DNA from 2 places in the Janthinobacterium sp. DSP2-3-3 genome. Region 2 is predicted to be linked to the other one. Evidence: predicted binding sites of a transcription regulator. Region 2 holds the regulator's gene; the other holds the start of a gene.

Region 1 (12,175 bases), on a different contig from region 2:
CCGGGCCGCATGTGGATCACGGCCTTTGACGTGGGACAAGGCATGGCCGTGCTGGTGGAAACGCATGGGCACCGGCTGCTGTACGACACGGGACCCGCCTACAGCCTCGATGCCGATGGCGCCAGTCGCGTCATCGTGCCCTACTTGCGCGCACGCGGCATAGGCACGCTCGATGGCGTGATTATTTCCCACAGCGACCTCGATCACGCGGGCGGCGCCGTGTCCTTGCTGGAAAACATAGACGTAGGCTGGCTGGCCTCGTCGCTGTTCGATGGCCATCCGGCCGTCGAGCTCCGACGGCAAGCCCGGCGGCCGTATTTACACTGCATGGCGGGCCAGAGCTGGACCTGGGAAGGCGTACATTTCGCCATGCTGCACCCGCTGCCAGCCAGCCACGACGATATATCGTTGAAACCGAACGCCCGCAGTTGCAGCGTGAAAATCACGGCAGGCCAGCATGCAATTTTGCTGGCCGGCGATATCGAAGCGGGGCAGGAAGCGCAGTTGCTGGCGCGCTCGGCGGATGGCGAACTGGCGGCCGACGTGCTGCTGGCGCCGCACCACGGCAGCGGCACATCGTCCACGCCGGCGTTTTTGAACGCCGTTCATCCGACCCTGGCGATTTTCCAGGTCGGGCACCGCAACCGCTATAAACATCCGAAGGCGCAGGTGTATGCGCGCTATGGCGACATGGGGATCACGCGGCTACGCACGGATGTGGCGGGTGCCGTGGTGCTGGAGTTCGGGGCGGGAATTGAGGTAACGCAGTATCGCGCCAGCCGGCCGCGCTACTGGCATGGGCGCTAAGCAACCCCCAATAAATTATTGTGATTTCTGACTTCCATCACTGGTGCTCTGCGGCGTTGCCCACTGCTCGCAATGCGCGCACTGCGTCGCAGCGGGCGCCTTGCATAGCAGCCGGTTCTATGCGCCATAAGTTCATCATAATGTCCCGAGGATTACTTAGTTCAGGCCGACTATGCCTGCTTGTTCATGCGGGGGAGTGCGCGACGCCGACCCGCTCATCCGGTATCTCCAGCCCCCGCTGCCGCACATATTCCAGAAACAGCCGCGCGCCCTTGGCCATGCGCGAGCTGCCGTAGACGGCGTGGATGCTGGGGTCCAGCTCCTTGGATGACGTCAAGCGGTACGCCGTGCAGACCCGGCGCAGTGTTCCGGCGGCTACGGCCGGTTCCGCCAGCCAGCTGGCCAGGCGCACGATGCCGGCGCCTTCCAGGGCGGCCTGGAACGTGGCGATGCCGGAAGTGAAGCGGAAACGCGGTTGCACCTGGTAGCGCACGTTGCGGTCGCTGGAGACGAAATGCCAGTCGCGCAGGATGCGCGGGGCCGAGTGCATGATGATGTCGTGGCCGGCCAGCTCTTCGGGTTCGTCCGGTGCGCCCATGCGTTGTATATAGTCGGGCGAAGCGTACATGTAGCGGCGGTAGTTCCACAGGGGATAGCCGATCAGCTCGCTCGACTGGGGAAAGGCGCCGCGGATGGCAAAGTCCAGCTTTTCCTGGATGGGGTCGATCGATTTGTCCGAGAAATGAATGTCGACCGAGACGTTCGGATAATCGCGCGAAAATTGCGCCAGCACTTTCGGCAAGAAGCCCAGCGACAGGATTTCCGGCGCCGAGAGGCGCACCCAGCCTTGCGGCGAGTTGCTCAGCTCAGCCAATTGATCTTCCGCCTCGGCCTGCGTTTCCAGCAAGTGCTTGGCCGACGCATAGTATGTTTCCCCGGCCGTCGTCAGGGTGAATTGCTTTTGCGTGCGCAGGATCAGCTCGGCGCCGATGGCGTCTTCGAGGAACTGGATGGCGCGCGTGACGGCGGACGGTGAGCGTCCCAGCATGCGCGCCGCGTGGATGAAGCTGCGCTTTTCAACCACGCTGCAGAAGGCGCGGATCTCCCACATCAGTTTCATCGACATCGCGAGGCTCCCGGCAAAAGAAGCCAGTAGACCGCACGGAGCGAATTCCGTCAAGCGTTACGCCTGATTGCGTTTTCCGCAATATGAAGTTGCATCCGGAAAAATCCACGGCGCCTATACTGCCGCTGTCGCCCATTCCTTACTGCCTATCATGCTGACCATCTCGCTGCTGTGTTTATTTGCCTTCTTTGCCGGCCTGATCGATGCCGCCGTGGGCGGGGGCGGGCTGATCCAGCTGCCGGCCCTGTTCAACCTGATGCCGAACATGGCTTCCACGTCCTTGCTGGGCACGAATAAACTGGCGTCCGCCTGCGGCACCACGTTTGCCGCCCGCTCGTTTGTCGGCAAGGTGCACATCCCCTGGTTGCTGGTGCTGCCCGCCGTGGCCAGCGCTTTTTTCATGTCCTTCATCGGCGCGGCGGCCGTGTCGTATGTGCCGCAGCAGGTGGTGCGCCCGATGGTACTGGTATTGATCATCATCATGGCCATCTACACCTTCATCAAGAAGGATTTCGGCACGACGCGCGAAGCGCGCCCCATCGGTCCGCGCGAACGCATCCTCGCCATCGTCATCGGCGGCGCCATCGGCTTTTATGACGGCCTGTTCGGGCCAGGCACGGGCAGTTTTTTGATCTTCCTCTTCATCCGCGTCTTCGGCTTCGATTTCATCCTTGCTTCGGCTTGCTCGAAACTGGTGAATATTGCCACCAACGTGGCCGCGCTGGCGTTTTTCATTCCCGCCGGTCACGTGGTGTACGCGGTGGCCGCACCGATGGCTGTGTGCAACATCCTGGGCGCCCTGACCGGCACCTGGATCGCCGTGCGCCGCGGCGCCGCCTTCGTGCGTATCCTGTTCCTGGTGCTGCTGGTGTTGCTGATCGTGAAATTGTCTTACGACATATTTTTCAAGTAATTACTGTACGTAAAAACCTCACCATGAAAACCATCCAGGGCGTGCTGTGGGACAACGATGGCGTGCTGGTCAATACCGAGCAGCTGTTTTACGAAAGCAACCGCGACTTGCTCTTGCCCTACGGCATAGACTTGACGCTGAAGCAATTCTTTGACTGGTTTTTGGACAATAACTACGGCGCCTGGCATGTGCTGCTGGGGCAGGGCCACGCCATCGAACTGGTCGAGCGCCTGCGCGCCGAGCGCACCGTGCTGTTTGCGCAACGGCTGCGCCAGGCGCGTCGGCTGGCCATGCCCGGCATCGAACCGGTGCTGGCGGCGCTGCGCCCGCATGTGGCCATGGGCGTGGTGACGAGCGCGTATGCACAGCACTTCCAGATCAGCCATGCGGCCACGGGCATGTTGCAACATTTCGACTTCGTGCTGACGCGTGAAATGTATGGGGAAAGCAAGCCGGCGCCCGACGGCTACCAGCTGGGTTTGCAGCGCCTTGGCCTGGCCGCCGCCCAGTGCGTGGCCGTGGAAGATTCGCCGCGCGGCTTGCGCGCCGCCAACGCGGCTGGGCTGGAATGCATCATTGTGCGCAATCACATGAACCGCGAGCATGCGTTCGACGATGCCTTTTGCGTGGTGGAATCAAGCGCGGAGCTGGGCGCGGTGCTGGCCTCCTTCGTGCCGGGCATGGCTTCAGCGCACCCGCTGGTACCTCGGAAATTAGAGGCCTTCCTCTGATACGTCGTGCCGGCATGCCATTACAATTGCCTATCGCATTCACCGGCACCATCCCACGATGACCCTCCCGCAGCTGCACTTTGCCCACGCCAACAGTTATCCTGCCGGCACCTACCGCAAGCTGTTCGGCTTGCTGAGCCAGCACTACGCTGTGCAGGCGCTCGACATGCACGCGCACGATCCTGCTTACCCCGTCAGCACGGGCTGGCCCGAGCTGGTGCGCGAGTATATCGATGCGCTGGAGCGCCGCTACAGCGGGCCCGTGATCCTCGTCGGTCATTCGCTCGGCGGCATGCTCAGCGTGATGGTGGCCAAGCAGCGGCCCGACCTGGTGCGCTGCGTGGTCTTGCTCGATTCGCCCGTTGTGGCCGGCTGGCGCGCCTTGCTGGTGCGCTTGGCGCGCAATACGGCGCTGGGCGAACGGTTTTCTCCGTCGCGTTTTTCCGCCCGACGGCGCAAGCTATGGCCCGACGCGCAAGCCGCGTACGCACACTTTGCCGCCAAAGACATGTTCGCCATCTGGGCGCCGCAAGTCTTGCACGACTACATCGACAGCGGCCTGGTCCCTCATCCGGAAGGGGTGCAGCTGCGCTTTACGCGCGAAGTGGAAACGGATGTCTACCGCAGCTTGCCGCACCATATCGGCGGCCTCGTCAAGGCTGGCTTTCCCGTGCCCATCGGTTTTATCGGCGGCACGGAATCGGTGGAATGCCGCCAGGCGGGCTTGACGGCCACGCGCAAGCTGGTCGGCAAGTTTTTCCGCCAGGTACCGGGCGGCCATCTGTTTCCTATGGAAAACCCTGAACTGACGGCGCAAGTGGTGCGCGAGATGATCACTTCCTTGCAGGCGAAACAGTAGCCTGAGACCAACGATTTTCATCTTGCAAGGGCCAAAAGTGGCGGGTTTTCGCGTAAAATCCTGCCATTCGGGCCGTGCCTGCAGCAGGCATGCGGCCCCCGCCATTCTGATATTCTAGAAAGAACCCCCTGCGATGACGATTAAAAGCGATAAATGGATACGCCGCATGGCGGAAGCAACGGGCATGATCGAGCCGTTCGAACCGGGCCAGGTCAAGGAACGCGACGGCAACCGCATCGTATCCTACGGTACGTCCAGCTATGGCTATGACATCCGCTGCGCCGACGAGTTCAAGTTGTTTACCAACATCAACACTACCATCGTCGACCCGAAGGATTTTGACGCAAACAACTTCGTCGATGTGTCGGGCAAGGGCTATTGCATCATCCCGCCGAACTCGTTCGCGCTGGCCCGCACGGTCGAGTATTTCCGCATTCCCCGCAACGTATTGACGATTTGCCTGGGCAAGAGCACCTATGCGCGCTGCGGCATCATCGTCAACGTCACCCCATTCGAACCGGAATGGGAAGGTTTTGTGACCCTGGAGTTTTCGAATACGACACCATTGCCGGCGAAAATCTACGCCAATGAAGGCGTGGCGCAAGTGCTGTTCTTCGAGTCCGATGAAGTGTGTGAAACCTCGTACAAGGACCGTGGTGGAAAATACCAGGGCCAAGTTGGCGTGACCTTGCCCAAGACCTGATTGCCATGCATGGCGGGGCGCCAGCCCAGCCTGGTCTTGCTTTAAAACTGCTTCAGTAGCCACGCTTTCAATGCGGCTGACGGCTGGTACAGGGGAACATGGCCGCGCAGCAAGATTTGCGTGCTGCGCCGGTAGGCCGCGCTGTCGATGACGATGTTTCCCGTCGCCCCATCCTGGCGCGCCACGATGGTGGTGGCCAGGATGCCGGCCGGGTTTGCTATGCCCAGTTCAATCTCTGCATCCGCTTGCCCGACTGGCGGCACGCCGCGCACCAGCGCATGCGCCACCGTGCCCGGTATCAGACAAGCCGCCGCCAGGCAGCAGCCGCCCGAGACGGCCAGCGAGGCGTGGCCCGCTTGCGGCGTAAAGTAGCGTACCGCAATATTTCCCTCTCCCGTTGCCGCTGCCACAATGCAGAACTTGGGGATAGTTTCGCTGCGTTCCAGTTCTTCCAATGTCATCAACCCGCCATCGCGCCGCCGCAAGCCCATCAGCAGTCCCGCCGCGCTCCATACCTGGCGGATGGCTTGCATGAACGCCGTGTCCGCCTCCAGTTCCCGTATTGCTTCCTGTGCCGTCTTGCCGAACTGGCTCGCTAGCGCGATGACCATGGGCACGGCCACGTCCACGCACGAGACGTCGTAGCCGTGCACCTTGTCTTGCGCCTTGCCTGTCGGTAATAATTTACCCGTCTTGGCGCCCGCGGGTTGCTGCAGGAACAGGTCGACGCGGGGGAAGCGGCCGGGCACGCCGGGAATGCCGGTGGCCGTAAAGCTGCCATCGAGTTCGCGCGCCATGCGCGAGGTGGTGATGACGCCCGTGTTGGTGTTGCGGATATCGATATCGTGCGCGCCGATGGCCAGCGCCTCGATCACGCCGCTGTCCAGGCCCCACAGTTGCAGGGCGGACGACATATTGCCGCAGTTCACGCTCCAGTCGATATCCGCGTGCTCGCCGGCCAGTTGCGCCAGGGTGCTGACCAGGCGCGGCTGGCCGGCATGCTGTTCCACCTCGACCAGGAAGACTTTGTTGCTGGTGGGCGCACCGCGTCCCAGGCCCGTGATTTGCCGGTTGCCCGGCAGCCGGCCGGACTGTGGCACGCCCATCAGGTGGCGCAGCAATTCCTCGCGCAGAGTTTGCTCGGCCGGTACGCAGGACGCATGCAAGACCAGGCCTGTCGATGTGCCGCCACGCATGTGGTGGACGGGAAACTCGATCACGCCGCAGCGCTGGCGGGGCACGTGGTCGGGCAGGGCGGGCAGCAGGGGCATGGCGATCCGATCAGGGTTTGGCTGGGGAAGCGTCAGTGTGCCAGTTTTTTGTGCCGAGGAGCAACAATGTGTGCCGGCCGCGCTCTTTACCTGCCTTTACACCCGCGGCACTACATCCGCGCCCATGCCTGCCGTTAACCTTGGTATCGACACATTCGGGAGGCATCATGGTAGCGGCAATCGGTTCAGGCAGCGCAGTCGGCACAGTCGGCGCGGCCGGTAGCGCCAGTTCGGGCAGCAGTTCGCAGATCGCGGCGCTGCAAAAGCAGATCACGGCGGCGCAAAAGCAATTGACGGAATCGCAGAAGGGCACGCAGACGGACGCGTCGCAAAAGCTGCAACAGCAGCTGGCGCAGCAAATCCAGGCCTTGCAGGCGCAAATTGCTCAGTTGCAAGCGGCGGCCGCGCAACAGGCGGCGCAACAAGATACGCAGACGGCCAGCAGCGCCGATACGGCGACGAGTCCTGCTAAATCGACTTCGTCCACTCTGGGCAGCATCATCGATACGCAGGCTTAGCAAAGTTCCCGGCAATACCCGACGCCAGGCTCGCCGACAGGTCAGCCTGGCGTTTTGACGGGCAACAGCATTTCCACGCACAGCCCGCCACCGCTGCGCAAGCTGGCCCCGATGCGCCCGCCGTGGGCGCTGATCACATGCTGGGCGATGGCCAGGCCCAGGCCATGCCCATCCGTGCTGTGCTGGGTATGGCTGGCGCGGAAGAACGGCTGGAAAATGTTGGCCAGGTCGGCGCTGGCCACGCCAGGCCCCCGGTCCAGCACGGCGATGCACAGCAGATCCTGCTTGCCGTCATGCAGGCGCGACAAATTCACTTCCACCGTGCCGCCATCGGGGCTGTGCTTGACGGCATTGCGCACCACGTTTTCCACGGCGCGCGCCAGCAGTTCTGGCCGGCCCGAGACAGCCGCGTCGGCGATGGCCGCGTCGCCCGCAAGGGCTATGCTCACCTGGCGCGCCTTCGCTTCGTAGCGGGCGTCTTCCATAATGTCGTGCAACAGGTCGGCGATGTCGACGTCTTCGCTGAGGGGCGAGCCGGCGCCCGCTTCCAGCCGCGACAGGGTCAGCAGCTCGCCGATCAGCTTATCCATGCGTTCGCTTTCGCGTTCGATGCGCTGCATCGAGGCGTCCATCTTTTCCGGCTGCTGGTGCGCCAGGCCGATGGCAGCCTGCAAGCGCGCCAATGGCGAGCGCAGCTCGTGCGAGACATCATGCAGCAAGCGCGTCTGGCTTTCCATGAGGCTGCGCAAACGGCCCGTCATGCGGTCGAAATCGCGGCCCAGGTCCGTCAATTCATCGCCACGCTTGCCGCTGGCATGAAAACGGGGCGCCAGATTACCGTGCGAAGCGGCTTCGAACGCTTGGCGCAAGTCGCGGATGGGGCGCGCAAAATACCAGGCCAGCAAGAAGGAGAACAGCAGGCTGGCGGCGATGGCGGCGGCCAGCGGGATGAAGGTGCGGTAGGGACTGTCCATGCGCGGGCCGGGCGGCATGCCGCGGCCGAATTCGCCGCGTGGCGGCGGGGCGCCCGCTTCGTTGGGTCGTGGACCGGGTCCCATGGCGCGCGGGCCGCTCATGGCGACGGCATTGAGCGTGTCGCGCGCGGCGCCCGCTCCGGCATTGCGGAAGCGTTCAGACGACGGCAGGAACAGCAGGTAGCGCTTGCCATCGCTGCCGGCCGCTTCGCGCACCACGGGATGGGCCTGGCCCTGTTCCAGCATGGCGCGCGCCTTGGCCAGCATGGTGGGATGCACCGTGCGGCCCATCAGTTCTTGCCCTTGGATATCGACGGCAAATACGCGCATGCGTTCGAGCTTGCCCAGGAATTGCCGCAAGGCCCGGCTGCCACCCGCTTCCAGGGTGGCGCTGGCGGCCTCGATGATCATTTGCGCCGGCGGACTGGTGTCGATGTCGAGGGCCCGCTCTTGCTGCGCGGCCCGGTTTTTCAGCCAGAAGGTGCCGCCGATGCCGATGGTAGCCGTTACTTGCGCCAGCATGATGCACAGAAAAAACTTCCAGAACAGACGGCCCACGCTTACTCCTTGATCAGCTGGTAGCCGAGACGGTACACGGTTTGCAGGCAGGAACGGCCGTCGGCCAGGCTGCCCAGCTTGCGGCGCAGGCTGCTCAAGTGCACGTCGATATTGCGGTCGAAGCGTGCCATGGGCCGGCCCAGGCCCAGCTCAGACAATTGATTCTTGCTCACAGGCTTGCCCGCATGGCGCACCAGCACTTCCAGCAGGTTGAATTCCGTGCTCGTCAGCTCCAGGTGCGCACCGGCCCAGGACGCGCGGCGCTGTTCCGGCCACATCGTCAACTGGCCCACGGCCAGCGGCGCCAGGCCCGAACTGTCGTGCGGCGCCGCTTGCGAACGGCGCAGGATGGCGCGGATGCGCGCCGTCAGCTCGCGCGGCGTGCAAGGTTTTGTCACGTAATCGTCGGCGCCCAGTTCCAGGCCCACGATGCGGTCCGTATCGTCGCCGCGCGCCGTCAGCATCAAGATGGGCAAGTTGCTGCCGGCGCGGATGCGGCGCAGGGTTTCCAGGCCATTCATGCGCGGCATCATGACGTCGAGGATGGCGATGGCGTACAGGCCTGTCAGCGCTTCGGCCGCGCCGCTTTCGCCGTCATGCACGGCGCGGGCGTCAAAACCTTCCTGCGTCAGGTATTCCTGGAACATGCCGACCAGTTCCACGTCGTCATCGATTAACAAAACCTTGCTCATGCCTGTGCTTTTTCGGGTGAATATCGCCCGATGATAGCAGTCAAAGGGGGCTGTTCAAGGCGGTTTTACGCGCTTTTACATACGTCCACTTACATTTGCGCACCTTCCTTTACACGCTTTTACGCAGCCCTAACGTTGCTTTACATGCCAGACGCCGACAATCAGGGCTGATCGCCACGAAAGGAAAGCCCGATGAAACACCTGAGTATCGCCGTATCCCTGTTGCTGCTGTCCGCCTGCAGCATGCCGCTGCTCGCACTGGCCCAGCAGAGCCAGCAGACCCCGGCACCGGACGGCCCGCCGCCACGCGCCATGCCAGAGCCGCCGCCCGGCTTTGCTCACGCTCCAAGCGCTCCAGGCGCGCAAGGCTTGCTGCCGTTTCTGCGCGGCATCGAGTTGAGCGAAGCGCAGCAGGACAAGGTTCTTGCTGCCACCTACGCCCAGGCGCCCTTGCTGCGGCAACAGGAAAAGATCGCCTTCAAGGCCCATGCACAGCTGCGCGAACTGGCCGCGTCCAGCGCCTACGACGATACGAAAGCCAGCGCGTTAGCGAACACGGCGGCGCAAGCCATGGCGACAATCAGCTTGCAGCAGGCGCGGCTGGAGCAGCAATTGCTGGCCGTGCTGACGCCGGAGCAGCGCGAGCAGACGCAGCAGCACGACAGCCGCCCCGGTCCGCGCCACCCCCAATAACCGTATCATCGAAGCATAGGAGATTGAGCATGAGCATCATTGCCTTGAGTTCAAACAGCACCGCCAGCCAGCTGAGCACGCTCAGCCGCCTGAGCGGCAGTGGCAGTACCGGCAGCACCAGCAGTACCGGCAGCACCAGCAGTACCAGCAGCAGCGGCGGCACCGGCAGCGTGGGCGGCGCGCGGCCGCAAAAGCCTGACGATGGCGCCTTTCTCGACGCCATTTCCAGCGCCTTGTCATCGATTGGCGTGTCAGTGGACGCCAGTGATGGCGGCAGTGATACCGCCACGTCTGAAAGTGGCGCCAGCGGCGACGTGGGCCAGGCATTGGGCGCCTTCCTGCACCAGCTGATGGGCAGCCTGCATGCGCAGAGCGGCGGCAGTGTCGGCGGGCAAGATGAGGGCGGCGAACCGCCTTCCGAACCGCCGCCCGGCGGTGGCGCGCGCGCTGGCGGACCCGGCAACATTGAGTCGGACTTGCAAAACCTGCTGCAAAAACTCGCCGCGTCCAGTAGCGACAGTGGCGACAGCAGCAGCGACAGCACGGACAGCAGCGTGACGGACTTGCAGTCCAGCTTTGCCAGCCTGCTCAGCGCACTGGGCGGCGATGAGGGCAGCACCGGCAGTAGTAGCAAACTGGGCAGCTTCCTGCAGGCGCTGTCGGGTAGCCTGGGCGCGGCGAATGCGGGCGGTAGCCTGTCTGCCAGCGGCAATCTGGTCAATACAACGGCCTGAACCATGGAACGCAAGCTCGCCCTGGCGGGCTTGCCCCACTTATTGGAGTATGTATGGAATTACACGATCACGGTCTGGCATCCGACCTCGAAATGATGCGGCAGGCGGCTGAGCGGCGGAAAGTCCTGCGCTGGCTGCTGGCCGGCGCCGCCACCTTGCCCCTGGTCAGCTGCGGCGGTGGTTCGGACGCCAGCAGTACCGCCGCGAGCAGCGGCGCCAGCACGGGCACCTCCGGTACGGGTACGGCCGCGACGCCCACCACGGGCGCCTGCACGGTGATTCCCGAGGAAACGGGCGGGCCGTATCCGGCCGACGGCACGAACACGAATGGCGGCAGCATCATTAATGTGCTGAACCAGTCGGGCGTGGTGCGAAGCGATATCCGCGCCAGCTTTAATGGCGCCACGGGCGCGGCGGCGGGCGTGCCGCTCACCATCAGGCTGCAGTTGCTCAATGCCAGCGGCAGTTGCGCCAGCCTGGCCGGCTATGCCGTCTACCTGTGGCATTGCGACCGCGAAGGCCTGTATTCGCTGTATTCGAGCGGCGTGACGGCGCAAAATTATTTGCGCGGCGTGCAGGAAACGGACAGCACCGGCAACCTCGCCTTCACCACCATTTTCCCCGGCTGCTACGCGGGGCGCATGCCGCACGTGCATTTCGAGGTCTATCCCAGTCTGGCCAAGGCGGCCAGCGCTGCGAACCGCATCAAGACCTCGCAATTCACCTTCCCGATGGCAACGCTAAACGAGGTGTATGCGGCCAGCGGCTACACGGCCAGCGTGCGCAACCTGGCACAGATCAGCTATGCCACCGACAACGTCTTCAGCGACGGCACCAGCCTGCAGATGGCCACGGTGACGGGCAATGCCACGGATGGCTATGTCGTCACCTTGACGGTGGCCGTCAACGGCTAGCTTGCCGTCATGAAACCCAGGTCGCGCCGGCTGAAGTTGCCGATGTTCGGAAACACCTCGGCCAGCTGGCTGTCGGCCACGCCAAACCACGTGGCCAGGGTGGCGCCGTACTGGTCGACGGACGTGGTCGGCAGCAGGGCGCCGGAACCCACGTCCAGTGCATGGCCCAGGCCCGTGACGGGAACGGTGCCGTAGATGTCGCGGCCTTTCACTGCGCCGCCCACGACAAAGTGGTGCGCACCCCAGCCGTGATCCGTGCCGTCGCCGTTGCTGCTGAAGGTGCGGCCGAAGTCCGATGCCGTAAATGTCGTCACCTGGCGCCGCACGTCGGCGCCCTGCAGGGCAGCCAGGGTCGCGTCGAAATACGCCAGCGCGTGCGCCAGGCGCGCCATCAGGTCGCCGTGCAGCACTTTTTGCCGGTCATGCGTGTCGAAGCTGCCCAGTGTCACATAAAACACTTGCCGTTTCGCCCCCAGGGCGCCGCGTCCGCCGATGATGCGCGCCACGGTCTGCAATTGCACGGCCAACTGGTTGACGCCAGACGCGCCCGTGTTCGGGTTGACATACGGCGGCGGATTCGGCACACCGCCCGCGCCGGCCGCCAGCATGGCGCCGCTCAGCACGCTCTGGCTGGAAATGGCGCGCTGGACTGTCGCTACGTGTTCCTGCTCCATCATGTCGT
Region 2 (12,175 bases):
TCCCGGCGCGCCGCCGTCGGACGCGGGCCAGTACGCCAGCGCCAGCGCTGCCGCGATGGCAGCGGCGATGGCGATGCCGGTAAGTTTGATATTCATCATGAAGTGGCGCGCGTGGACTGGAAACGCACGTTACCACAGGCACGCGGCACAGTCCCGCACGCACGCGAGCCGACTAGCCGCCGGCCTTTTTCGCCTGGTGGCCCAGCTTGGCCAGCGCGGCCAGGATGGTGTCCACGTGGTCGCCCTGCACTTCGATCACGCCATCCTTGACCGTGCCGCCCGAGCCGCACTGCGTGCGCAGCTGCTTGCCCAGCAAGGCCAGCGCAATGGCGTCCAGCGGCAAGCCTTTGACCACGGTGACGCTCTTGCCGCCGCGCCCCTTGGTCTGGCGCGATACGCGCACCACGCCGTCACCGGCAGGTGCCGCCTTGGCTTGCGCCTTGCACGCGCATTGCGCCAGTGGCTGGCGGCATGCGGGACACATGCGGCCCGTTTCGGTGGAATACACGAGACCGCCCAGGGAACTGCTTTTCATGATCGAGAGATAAAAAAGGGAGAAGGCCGCGATTGTACCAAGCGTCGGGGTTCAGTTGGCGGGAGCCGGCGCAGGTGCAGGTGCAATGGGCGCCGTCGGCACTTCCGTCACCGTTTCCGGGATGCCGGACAAAATCGTCACGGCGACCCTGCGGTTGCGCGCGCGTCCTTCCGGCGTGGCGTTCGGCGCCACGGGAATGTTGTCGGCGTGGCCCACGGCCGTCAGGCGCGAGGCTTGCACGCCGCTGGCGATGAACAGGCGCACCACGGCGCTGGCGCGCGCGGCCGACAATTCCCAGTTCGAGGCAAAGGTCGAATTACTGATCGGCTGGACATCCGTATGCCCCTCCACCTGCACGTCGTGCGTATCATCCTTGAGCAGCACGGCCACCGCGCGCAAGGCCTGGTCCGATTCGGCAGTCAGCCCTGCGGCGCCCGGGTCGAACAACACGCTGGCATTGATTTCCACGCTCACGCCGCGGCTCGTCTGCGTCACCCTGACTTTACCTTCCTTGACCAGCGGTGCCAGGGTGGACGTCAGGTCCTGCGCCAAACGCGTCATGTGTTCGCGCTCGCGGCGGATGGCTTCCGTGCGACGTTTCAGGGCGGGATTGGGCAGCGGGATCGCCTGCGGCGCTTCCATGATGATGGGCGGCGCGCCCTTTTCCAGGCTGAAGGCCTGGCCGATGGCGTTCTGGAAGACGCGGTACTTGCCCTCGTTGACTTGCGAAATCGCATACATGACAACAAAGAAGGCGAACAGCAAGGTGATGAAGTCGGCGTACGAGATCAGCCAGCGGTCCTGGTTGTCCGGCTCCTCGTCATACTTCCTGCGCGCGCGCCGCATCATGCTCAGTGCTCGTGCAGCAGGCTGGCCACGCGCTCTTCGATGATGCGCGTATGGTCACCCGTGGCGATGTCGTACAGCACGGCGGCCGTGATTTCATACTGCAGCACGCGGCGCGAGACGATGGCTTTGAGTTTATTCGCCACCGGCAGGAACAACAGATTGGCCAGGCCCACGCCGTAGATGGTGGAGACAAAGGCCACGGCGATGCCGCTACCTAATTTACTCGGGTCGGTGAGGTTTTCCATGACGTGGATCAGGCCCAGCACGGCGCCCAAAATACCGATGGTGGGCGAATAGCCGGCCGCCGATTCCCACACCTTGACGGCCTGGCGCTCGGCCAGCTCGTAGGCGGAGATTTCCACGTCGAGCAGCTGGCGTAGCTTGTCGGGGGCGATACCGTCGACGATCATGCGCAAACCCTTGGCGTTGAAGCGGTCGGCCGTGTTTTCCATCAGGCGCTCGAGCGCCAGCGGGCCGTCGCGGCGCGCCGTCAAACTCCATTGTCCGATGTCACGCGCCAGCGCGGCGCGCGTGTCGGCCGGCGGCAGGAAGACCCAGCGCAGCATTTCGAGGCCGCGCACGAAAGTGCGCAGCTGCGTTTGCAGCAGCACGGCGCCGAAGGTGCCGACAATGACGATGGCAAAGGCGGCCGGCTGCAGCAGGGAGGCCATCTTGCCGCCTTCCAGTGCCTGGCCGACCAAGAGGCCCGCCAGCGCCAGCGCCAGCCCGATTACGCTGGACCAGTCCACGCCAGCTCCCTCAAAGTTGCGCGCAGGCGCGCGACGGCCTGGGTATGCAGTTGCGAGACGCGCGATTCGGAGACACCCATCACCGCGCCGATCTCCTTCAGGTTCAGCTCTTCTTCGTAATACAGGCCCATGAGTATTTTCTCGCGTGGCGGCAGCGCGTCGATGGCATCGATCACGGATTGCCGGAAATCGGTATCGAGCAGGGATCGCAAGGGGTCGCTGTCCTCGTCCACGCAATGGCGGTCGAGGAAGCTGTCATTGCCGTCCGGGTCATGAAAGTCTTCGTAGTACAGCAATTGGTGGCCGCCGCCGTCGCCCAGCATTTCCTGGTAGTCGGGCAGCGACATTTTCAGCAGTTTCGCCACTTCCGACTCCGTCGGCGGGTGGCCCAGGCGCTGCTGCAGGGTACTCATCGCCTCTTCGATCTTGCGCATGTTTTGGCGCATGCTGCGCGGCAGCCAGTCGCTGGTGCGCAATTCGTCAAGCATCGCGCCGCGGATGCGCAGCACGGCATACGTTTCGAACTGCGCGCCATGCGTCTCTTCATAGCGGGTAATGGCGTCGAGCAGGCCGATCATGCCGGCCTGGATCAGGTCATCGACCTCGACCGAAGGCGGCAATTTCGCCTTCATATGGTGCGCCAGACGCTTCACCAGCGGAATGTGCTCCGTCAGCAAATAGTCCTTGTTCGATTTCCCTTTGACCGTGTACATAGGCTGCTTATTGTTTTAACTGCTATCGTGTGCTGATTGATGGAATCAGACGCTGAACTGGTGCGGGCTCCCCGTCTGGTACAAGGTGCCACCAAGCACCGGCGCCGCCGAACGGGCCAGCCGCTCGGCCAGTCCGCGAAACGCCACCGAGGCTCCCGCCAGCGGAAAGGCATCGACCACGCTGCGGCCCAGACGCGCCGCGCGGTGCAGATACTCATCGGCAGGCACCGACCCCATCGAGGTCAGTTTCACGGCCAGGTAGCGGCTCGCCGCCTGCGCCATATTATCGTATACCACCTTTGCCTCGGATTCGGAAGCGCCGGTGACCAGAATGCCAAACGGACGGCGTCCCAGTTCCTGGCTCAGGCGCTTGATCAGGCAGTACGCCGCCTTGATCGAAGTGGCGCTGGTCGAGACTTGCACCACGATGTCGGACGAGGCCATCAGCGGCACGGGGAAGCAATCGCCCTGGTCGGCCACGACGCCGTCGACCAGCACGATGCCGCTCTGGCGCGCCAGCACTTCGAAGGTCTTGCCCAGGCGGCGCAGTTCTTCCTCGCCCGCATAGTCCATGCTGTCCATCAGGTGGTTGCGCGCCCCCAGGCTGGCCACGCCAAAGCCTTGCGGCACTTGGTGGATGACCTGGTTCAAGGCGCACTGCTGGCGCGCCACGTCGCGCAGGCTGGCGCCGTGCGCCAATCCCAGGCGGGCAGCGACACCATCGCTGCCGCCACTGGCGTCGAGCAGCAGCACATCATTGCCGCCGTAGGCCAGCGAGGCGCCCAGGTTGACCAACATGGCACCTTTGTCATCTTGCGGCGTGGCCGATAAAAATGTCAGCACGCGCGGCTGCGGGCCGGCCAGCATGCGGCGCAAGCCTTCGGCCTGGTCGAAATCGAAATTAGCCAAGGTGCACCCCGCGCGCTTCATTGTTGCGGGCGGCCGCCTGCGCCATCAGCAGCGGCAGTTCGGCATCGGAAAACTGCGTCGCCGCCGCATCGCGCTTGAGCTTGAAGGCGCGGTCGATCAGGTAGCCGCGGTCGGCCAGGTACAGATCTTCCGGCACGCGCTGGCCGTTCGACACATAAAACAGGTTCAGCTTCTGGCGGATCACCACGTCGAGCACATTGCCGATCGAAGCCGCTTCATCGAGCTTGGTCATGATGCAGCCGGCCAGGCCGCTGCCCTGGTAGGCGCGCACCACTTCATTCAGGGTTTCCTGGGTCGCCGTGGAATTCAGGCACAGCAGGCGTTTCACATCGGCGCCGGCGCCCGACAGCATGGCCACCTGTTCCGTGACCATCTGGTCGCGCTGGCTCACGCCCACCGTATCGATCAGCACCGTGTGCTTGTTTTTCAATTCTTTCAGGGCGATGCGCAAGTCCGCTTCATCCTTCACCGAATGCACCATCACGCCGAGGATCTTGCCATAGATGCGCAACTGTTCATGCGCGCCGATACGGTAGGCATCGGTGGTGATCAGGGCCAGCTTTTCCGGGCCGTGGCGCATCACGCAGCGGGCAGCCAGCTTGGCCGTGCTGGTGGTCTTGCCGACGCCGGTCGGCCCCACCAGCGCGAACACGCCGCCCTGCTCCAGCATGGCGTCTTCATTGGCCACCGTATTCAGGTTACGGCTGAGGACGGTCTTGATCCAGCGCATGCTTTGCGCGCCATCGAGGCCGGCGGGCAGCTTGTCGATCAGATAGCGCGCCAGGCTGGCCGAAAAGCCGGCCGCCAGCATTTCGCGCAGCACCACGGCTTTTTGCGGCTCGCGCTGCTGCGTCGAGCCCCACGAAATTTCCGCCAGTTGGGTTTCCATCATGCCGCGCATGGCGCGGATTTCATTCATCATGCCGCTCATCTCGGCGGCGGCATTCTCTTTGACGTGCGCCAGCGCGCTGGCCATCATCTGCTGCATGCGGGCCATGTCCACTGGCTCGGAAGAAGCCTGGCGCGGCGCTGGCTGGCGTTGTGTCGGGGTAGCCGGGCGCTGGGCCGGGGCTGCCTGACGCTGCGGCGTGGCGAACTGGGTCTGCAACTGGGGACGGGGCTGGGCCATTTCGGACGCGGCCGGCGGCGAGGCCAGCGAAGCGGCATCGTCATTGGCCAGCGCGAGGATTTCCACCACGCCATCGGCCTGGCGGTTCGACAGGATCACGGCATCGGGGCCCAGCGCTTCGCGCACCTTGCGCAGCGCATCGCGCGACGAGGCGCCCGTAAATTTCTTCACATTCATGACCGGCCTCCCAAGGCGGGGGTGGCGCAATATTGGCTGAACTGTGTGACCATCGTCGACTCCTGTTGCTTGGGTGCTGTCTTCCACATGGACACAGATCACCCGGACAGTTTCCATTATTAGCGATGCTTGGAGGAAACGATCGAAGGAACAGGATGGGAAAGTACCCGTTATTCAGTTTGCCAGCAGGAAATTGATGCTGAAAGTCAAGAATCGGGGCACCGTTCTCGCAGGAACGGCGCCACGATGCATATTGAACAACTATTGTGCGCCCACCAGGCTGGTGACGCGAATGGTCTTGGTTTCCGGCACTTCCGCATGCGACAGCACTTTCAGCTGTGGCAAGGCGCGGCGCAGGAAGCGCGACAGCAAGGCGCGCAGCGGCGCCGGCACCAGCAGCACCGGCGTCAGGCCCAGCGCTTCCTGTTGCTGGGCAGCCAGGCCCGCCTGGTGCGCGATGGTATCGGCCAGGCCCGGCTCGATGCCGGCACCATCGCCGCCATTGCCCATGGCTTGCATCAGCAGGCGTTCCAGGCGGCTGTCCAGGGTCATCACGGACAGTTCGGCCGCGCCGGGGAACAGTTGCTGCACGATGGCGCGCCCCAGGGATACGCGCACCAGCGCCGTCAGCTCGTTCGGGTCTTGTGTATTGACAGTATGCTCGGCCAGGGTTTCGATGATGGTGCGCATGTCGCGGATATGCACGCCCTCGGCCAGCAGGTTCTGCAGCACCTTTTGCAGGGCCGACAGCGACAGCATCTTCGGCACCATGTCTTCCACCAGGCGCGGTGCATCCTTGCCCAGGTGGTCGAGCAGGGACTGTACTTCCGCGCGGCCCAGCAGCTCGGAAGCGTGCGAGGTGATCAGATGATTCAAGTGCGTGGCTACCACGGTGCCCGCATCGACGACCGTATAGCCCATCGATTGCGCCTGGTCGCGCAAGCTCGCGTCGATCCAGGTGGCGGGCAAGCCGAACGCCGGGTCGCTGGTGGCCAGGCCCGGCAAGGTGCCGCTGGCCATGCCGGGATTAATCGCCAGGAACTGGCCGTTGAACGCTTCGCCCACGCCCACTTCCACGCCCTTGAGGGTGATGCGGTAAGCGGACGGCTTCAATTCCAGGTTGTCACGGATATGCACGGGCGGTGCCAGAAAGCCCACTTCCTGGGCAAATTTCTTGCGGATGCCCTTGATGCGCTTGAGCAATTCGCCGCCCTGCGTCTTGTCGACCAGGGGAATCAAACGATAGCCCACTTCCAGGCCCAGGGTATCGACGGGCATGATGTCTTGCCAGCTGGCTTCTTCCTGCTCGGGCGCCACGGTGGCTTGCGGCACGTCGGCCGGCGTCTGCGCCGCCTCTTTTTCCTGTGTGCGTTTCTTGCTAATCAGATAGGCGGAGCCGGCCAGCAGCGCGGCCAGCAGGAGGAAGACCATGTTCGGCATGCCGGGAATCAAGCCCATGCCGCCAATGATGGCGGCGGTAATGTACAGCACTTGCGGCTTGGCGAACAGCTGGCCCACCAGCTGCGTGCCGATGTCCTGATCGCTGGCCACGCGCGAAACGACGATACCGGCCGCCGTGGAAATGATCAGCGAAGGAATCTGCGCCACCAGGCCGTCACCGATGGCCAGCAGGGTGTAATTTTTGAGCGCGTCGGCAAAGCCCATGTCATGCTGCAGCAAACCCACCAGCAAGCCGCCGACGATGTTAATCACGGTGACCATGATGCCGGCGATGGCGTCGCCGCGCACGTATTTGCTGGCACCGTCCATGGCGCCATAGAATTCCGCTTCCTGCGCCACTTCCGTGCGGCGGCGGCGCGCTTCGTCTTCGCCGATCAGGCCGGCATTCAGGTCGGCATCGATGGCCATCTGCTTACCAGGCATGGCGTCCAGCGCGAAGCGGGCGCCAACCTCGGCGATACGGCCCGCACCCTTGGTCACCACGGTAAAGTTGATGATCGTCAAAATGATGAACACCACGATACCGACCGTGTAATTACCGCCAATCAGGAAGTGGCCGAACGCTTCAATCACCTTACCGGCCGCGTCGGCGCCCGTATGGCCTTCCGTCAGCACCACGCGCGTGGACGCCACGTTCAGCGACAGGCGCAGCATGGTCGACACCAGCAGGATGGTCGGGAACGCCATGAAGTCGAGCGGCTTGACCGTGTACAGCGCCGTCAGCAGCACGATGATGGACAGCGCGATATTGAAACTGAAGAAAATATCGAGGATGAAGGCCGGCAGCGGCAGCACCATCATCGCCAGCAGCATGATGATGATGATCGGCGCGGCGAGGCCCTTGCTGGCGTTGCTGCCCATTCCGCTGAGCCAGGCTGGCAATCTCAGGCCGTTCATGGTGTACTTCCTTTATTCTTGTTTGCTGCGTCTGCTGCGGCCTTGATCTGCGATGCGGGGTCGAGCGGATCGAGCTCCGGCGGCACGTCGAGTTTTTTCGGCTTGTCGGGCCGCTGGCCATGGCCACTGCCGTAGCTGCGCAGCTGGAATACATATGCCAGCACTTCGGCCACGGCGCCATACAGCGCCTCGGGAATCTCGTCGCCGATGTCCGTGTGCTTATACAGCGCACGCGCCAGGGCCGGCGCTTCCAGAATGGCGACCTTGTGTTCGCCCGCCAGTGCGCGGATCTTCGCCGCCACCTCGTCGATGCCCTTGGCCACCACCTGCGGTGCGCCGCGCGAATTCTCGCCATACTTCAAAGCCACCGCGTAGTGGGTAGGATTGGTCACCACCACGTCGGCCGTCGGCACGTCGGCCATCATGCGGCGGCGCGACATTTCATGCTGCATCTGGCGAATTTTTGCCTTGATCTGCGGATTGCCGTCCGATTCCTTCGACTCTTGCTTGACTTCCTGCAAGGACATTTTCATCTTGTTGGCGTAGTGCCACATCTGGTACGGGCCGTCGATGGCGGCGATCAAGCCCAATGCGCCCACGATCATCAAAAAGGCCGTGATCAGCAGGCTGATCAAATGGGCCGAACCGGCGCGCAAGGATTCGACGGACAGGCCCAGCACGGCGTCTTTCTGGTGCTGCATCACCATCCAGGCGACGACGCCGACGACGATGGTCTTGGCGACGGCCTTGAGCAATTCCACCAGCGCATTCTTAGAAAACATATTGCCCAGGCCGCGAATCGGGTTGAGCTTGCCAAAATTGGGGGTAAACGCCTTGGAACTGAACAGCCAGCCGCCCACCAGCACGGGCGACGCCAGGGCGACGAGCATGATGGCCAGCGCGTATGGCAGGCAAGTCAGCAAGACCGAGCCCACGTCGTAGCCAATGCGCAACATCATCGCGTCGGGATTGAGGATTTGCTCCCGGTCCAGGGTCAAGCCCGACACCATGACGGCCGTCAGCCGCCGCACGATGGCGTCGCCGGCAAACCACAGACAGCAGCCGGACGCCATCAGCACCGTAAACGTTGCCACTTCACGCGATCGCGGAACATCGCCTTCCTCACGCGCCTGCTCGAGGCGCTTCGGTGACGCGGCTTCGGTCTTTTCTGCGTCGCTGTCTTCCGACATCAATCAACTCCGGTGAAGTCCTGCTGCCTGGTTAGGCGCAATACGGACTGGGCATGACGCATTATCGGTTCAATGACCGCAACGCCATCAAGGGAAAAGGAGGGCTAATCCCCTGCTTTTCCTTTGCTCTCAAGTAACCTTAACGCGACTTGCGCGTCTCGGCCTGTTTCAACGTTTGCTCTATCGCACCAAACAGCGACTTGCCGTCATCACCCAGCATTTCCAACCGAACAACATCACCGAACAGCAAATAGGGCGTACTGGCGACGCCATCGGCGATCATCTCCTGGTTACGTCGCTCAACGATACTGGAAAACCCCTTCTTGACTTCCTTGTTGGCGACGCCGCCCGCACTCAGCACGCTGCCGGCGCGCGCGTTGCGCGTCTGGCACAGATGGGCAAGCAATTGCGGATAATTAAACGCCATGTCAGCGCCCGCGTGGGGCTGGCCCGTCAATTTGCCGTTCAGGCTGCAACGCAGGGCGTAATGCACCTTGCCGCCACGCCATGCATCGCCCAGCTCGTCGGGCGTGATGGCCACAGGAGAGCAGGCCATGGCCGGTTTCGCCTGCAGGAAGCCGTAGCCACTGGATTGCTCGTCGGGCGCCAGCTTGCGCAGGGTAATGTCGTTGACCAGCATCAAGAGCTTGATGTTCAGGTGCGCCTGGTCCGGCGTCGAGCCCATGGCCACGTCGTCCATGATGGCGGCGATGCCTGCCTCGTAATCGATGCCCCACTGCTCGTGCGCCAGGCTGATGTTGTCGTGGGCGCCGAGGAAATCGTCGCTGGCGCCCTGGTACAGGCGCGGCGCCTCGCGCAAGTTGGCGGGCGCCTCGCTGCCCGCCGCCTTGCAGGCCCGCTCGATCTGCTGCAGGTACGCGGCGCCAGCCACGCGCAAACTGCTGCGCGGCAAGGGTGCCATGCAGTTGGCCGCATCGAACTCGAAGGCGCGATGACCGCGGCCGTTATTGATGGTCTGGTACAGCAAGTCCAGCTGGGGCGCGATGAAACTCCAGTCGTCGAGCGCCTTTTGCAGGGTCGAGGCGATGCCATCGGCCAGATGCGCAGTTTTCAAGTCGCGCGAGACGACAGCCAACTGGCCGTCGCGCGTGCCATCCTTCAGGGTAGCTAATTTCATATGCGGGAAACTTCGTCAAATGCAGGCAATTAGGGACTAAAGACGCCAAAAAGCCGGGACATTCCCGGCTTTGGCGGTCAGGAGGGATTTACGCCAGCAGCGCGATTTGCTCGGGCGTCAGATAGCACCACTCGCCTTCGGCAATGCCCAGCGATTCCAGCGTCAGGCTACCGATGGCGGAACGGTGCAGCGCGCTGCAATGGTTGCCGGCGGCGGCCAGCATGCGCTTAACCTGGTGGTATTTGCCTTGCTCGAGCACGATTTCCAGCTGGAATTCTCCGCGCTGGACGCAGACCAGGGCGGCCAACGGGGCCGGCTCATCGTGCAATTGCACGCCAGCCAATAGCTGCACTACCAGTTCATCGGTCACGGGCTCTTGCGTGGTAGCCTGGTAAATCTTTGGAACGTGACGCTTCGGTGACGATTGTGCATGGATAAAGGGGCCATCGTCTGACATCAGCAGCATGCCGGTCGTATCGTGGTCGAGCCGGCCGACGGGCTGGACTTCACGCCAGGTGAACTGTTCCGGCAGCAGGGTCAGCACGCCAGGGTGATGACTGGGCTTGCGCGAGCATTCGAAGTTGGCGGGCTTGTTCAGCGCCAGATACAGGTGCTCACGGACCACCCACTCTTCGTCGAACACGTGCAGCACCAGGCCTTCGGTCTCGACGGTGGTGCGGTAATTGGTCTGGGTGACGCCATCGATGACGACATCGCCATCCTCGATGAGGGAACGACAATATTTGCGGGTGCCAAAACCCTGCGATTGCAGGATGCGGTCTAGGGATAATTTACTCATGGGCGTGACTTTACCAGAAGCGGCTGGCAGCGTGAAGCGGCGGCGCGCGCCGCCTGCGCCTGGCGGTGGAACGCGCGCCAGCCTTGCGCAGGCACAGATATGGCGAAGCACAAGGTGAGATTTCGATATAAATGGCCAATTCCTTTGAGATATATCAAGCGCTCGGAATATCGCATTGATAGACTGAAACTTCATTAGGAATCCGCCTAATGTACTTTAGGAATTGTGGCAGTCGCCACCCCTCATAAGGACATCGTATGAAGCATACCGATACCATCGCCTTACAAGGCAGCATCGCCGACATGCGTCAGCGCATCGCCGCGGAACAGGCGGCCATGCACAAGGTCAAACTCGGCGTGGCGCGCTGGAGCAACGCCCCTGTGCCGCAGGATGCGGACGCGCCGCCAGCGCCAGCGCGCCAGACGCACTGGCATGCAGAGGCGCAATGCCATTTCATGTGCTGGCTGGAACAGGGCGGCTTTGCGCACGCGGATGCAGATGCAGATGCAGATGTAGCAATCGACAACGTCAGCGCACCCGCCACGGCGGACACGCCGCCCGATACCGGCAGCACAGCAACGGCGCCGGCCCGGCAAGCAGCCACCCCGCCCCTGCCCGCCCATTGCAACGGCTGCGCCGCCTGAGCGCCGCCATCGAACCAGCCATGCCCCGCCCTCGCATGCCTACCTTGCCAGCTCGCCCAGACAACGCAACAATGTCGATTCACGCCAGCACATCCAGCACGAACGACGCACAAAAGGAAACGGCGGCATTGCGCCGCCGTTCCCAAGCCCCAGCGGGACTTTAGTGAGGAATGTAAATTCACTCAAAACCACATCTGCGATGCGGCGAGTAGTTCCAAGACCTACCAATCAAGTTAGTACTGACAACATAGTTGATATATCGCCCCTCCTTGAAAAGAACTACGTTTTCAATATAGCCCAAGCAGCCCGTTTTTCAAGCCAAAATACCACCTTATTGAAAATCATTCTCGACTGGCTTGCCCGCCTGCCAAGAGTGATGTCCTCAACGCAATGCCGGTTGTGACTGCTGCACGGCTGCCTTCATGGCACCGGCGCCCATGGCGGCGCCAAATTTCTTCAGCACCCGTTCCGGCAAGCCTTCATGCTGCGTGTAGTCGACGATGTCTTCCGCCTTGACGACGTCGCGCGCCACGCTGTCGACCGTGCCGAAATCATCGGCCAGGCCCATTTCCACGGCTTTCGCGCCGGTCCAGTACAAGCCGGAGAACGTGTCCGGCGTTTCCTTCAGGCGCTTGCCCCGTCCCGTGCGCACCACGTCGATGAATTGCTGGTGGATTTCATTGAGCATGCCTTGCGCATACGCCTTGTGTTTTTCGCTCAGGGGGCTGAACGGGTCCATGAACCCCTTGTTCTCGCCCGCCGTCAGCAAACGGCGCTCGACGCCCACCTTTTCCATCACGCCAGTAAAGCCGAAGCCGTCCATCAGCACGCCGATGGAACCGACCACGCTGGCCTTGTTGACATAGATGCGGTCGGCGGCGGCGGCGATGTAATAGCCGCCCGAGGCGCACATTTCATCGACCACCACATATAAAGGCTTATCCGGATAGCCCTTGCGCAGGCG

What was found. Region 2 encodes FliA, which starts transcription of late flagellar genes. Its sites were predicted from a motif close to CTAAAGTTTNNNNNNNNNNNGCCGNTA; they were not measured.
Region 1: ACP7DE_RS19850 (FlxA-like family protein) is a predicted target of FliA. The motif match lies at 6,521-6,547, and genes of this name have one in related genera.

The regions. Positions count from the first base shown of each region.
Region 1 covers NZ_JAFCWA010000010.1:59,924-72,098, reverse strand. Annotated here, with positions in the region: gene ACP7DE_RS19885 (DNA internalization-related competence protein ComEC/Rec2) at 1-807, shown strand, start outside; gene ACP7DE_RS19880 (LysR family transcriptional regulator) at 992-1,933, opposite strand; gene ACP7DE_RS19875 (sulfite exporter TauE/SafE family protein) at 2,085-2,846, shown strand; gene ACP7DE_RS19870 (HAD family hydrolase) at 2,870-3,577, shown strand; gene ACP7DE_RS19865 (alpha/beta fold hydrolase) at 3,636-4,436, shown strand; gene dcd (dCTP deaminase) at 4,570-5,139, shown strand; gene ACP7DE_RS19855 (PrpF domain-containing protein) at 5,181-6,410, opposite strand; gene ACP7DE_RS19850 (FlxA-like family protein) at 6,578-6,928, shown strand; gene ACP7DE_RS19845 (HAMP domain-containing sensor histidine kinase) at 6,970-8,460, opposite strand; gene ACP7DE_RS19840 (response regulator transcription factor) at 8,463-9,152, opposite strand; gene ACP7DE_RS19835 (Spy/CpxP family protein refolding chaperone) at 9,345-9,845, shown strand; gene ACP7DE_RS19830 (hypothetical protein) at 9,875-10,579, shown strand; gene ACP7DE_RS19825 (intradiol ring-cleavage dioxygenase) at 10,633-11,493, shown strand; gene ACP7DE_RS19820 (DUF1501 domain-containing protein) at 11,490-12,175, opposite strand, start outside.
Region 2 covers NZ_JAFCWA010000003.1:295,352-307,526, reverse strand. Annotated here, with positions in the region: gene ACP7DE_RS08125 (hypothetical protein) at 1-99, opposite strand, end outside; gene ACP7DE_RS08120 (translation initiation factor Sui1) at 173-535, opposite strand; gene motD (flagellar motor protein MotD) at 587-1,381, opposite strand; gene ACP7DE_RS08110 (flagellar motor protein) at 1,387-2,133, opposite strand; gene ACP7DE_RS08105 (RNA polymerase sigma factor FliA) at 2,115-2,846, opposite strand; gene ACP7DE_RS08100 (MinD/ParA family ATP-binding protein) at 2,892-3,755, opposite strand; gene flhF (flagellar biosynthesis protein FlhF) at 3,748-5,082, opposite strand; gene flhA (flagellar biosynthesis protein FlhA) at 5,344-7,440, opposite strand; gene flhB (flagellar biosynthesis protein FlhB) at 7,437-8,630, opposite strand; gene ACP7DE_RS08080 (fumarylacetoacetate hydrolase family protein) at 8,770-9,768, opposite strand; gene ACP7DE_RS08075 (pseudouridine synthase) at 9,857-10,567, opposite strand; gene ACP7DE_RS08070 (hypothetical protein) at 10,825-11,211, shown strand; gene ACP7DE_RS08065 (S49 family peptidase) at 11,594-12,175, opposite strand, start outside.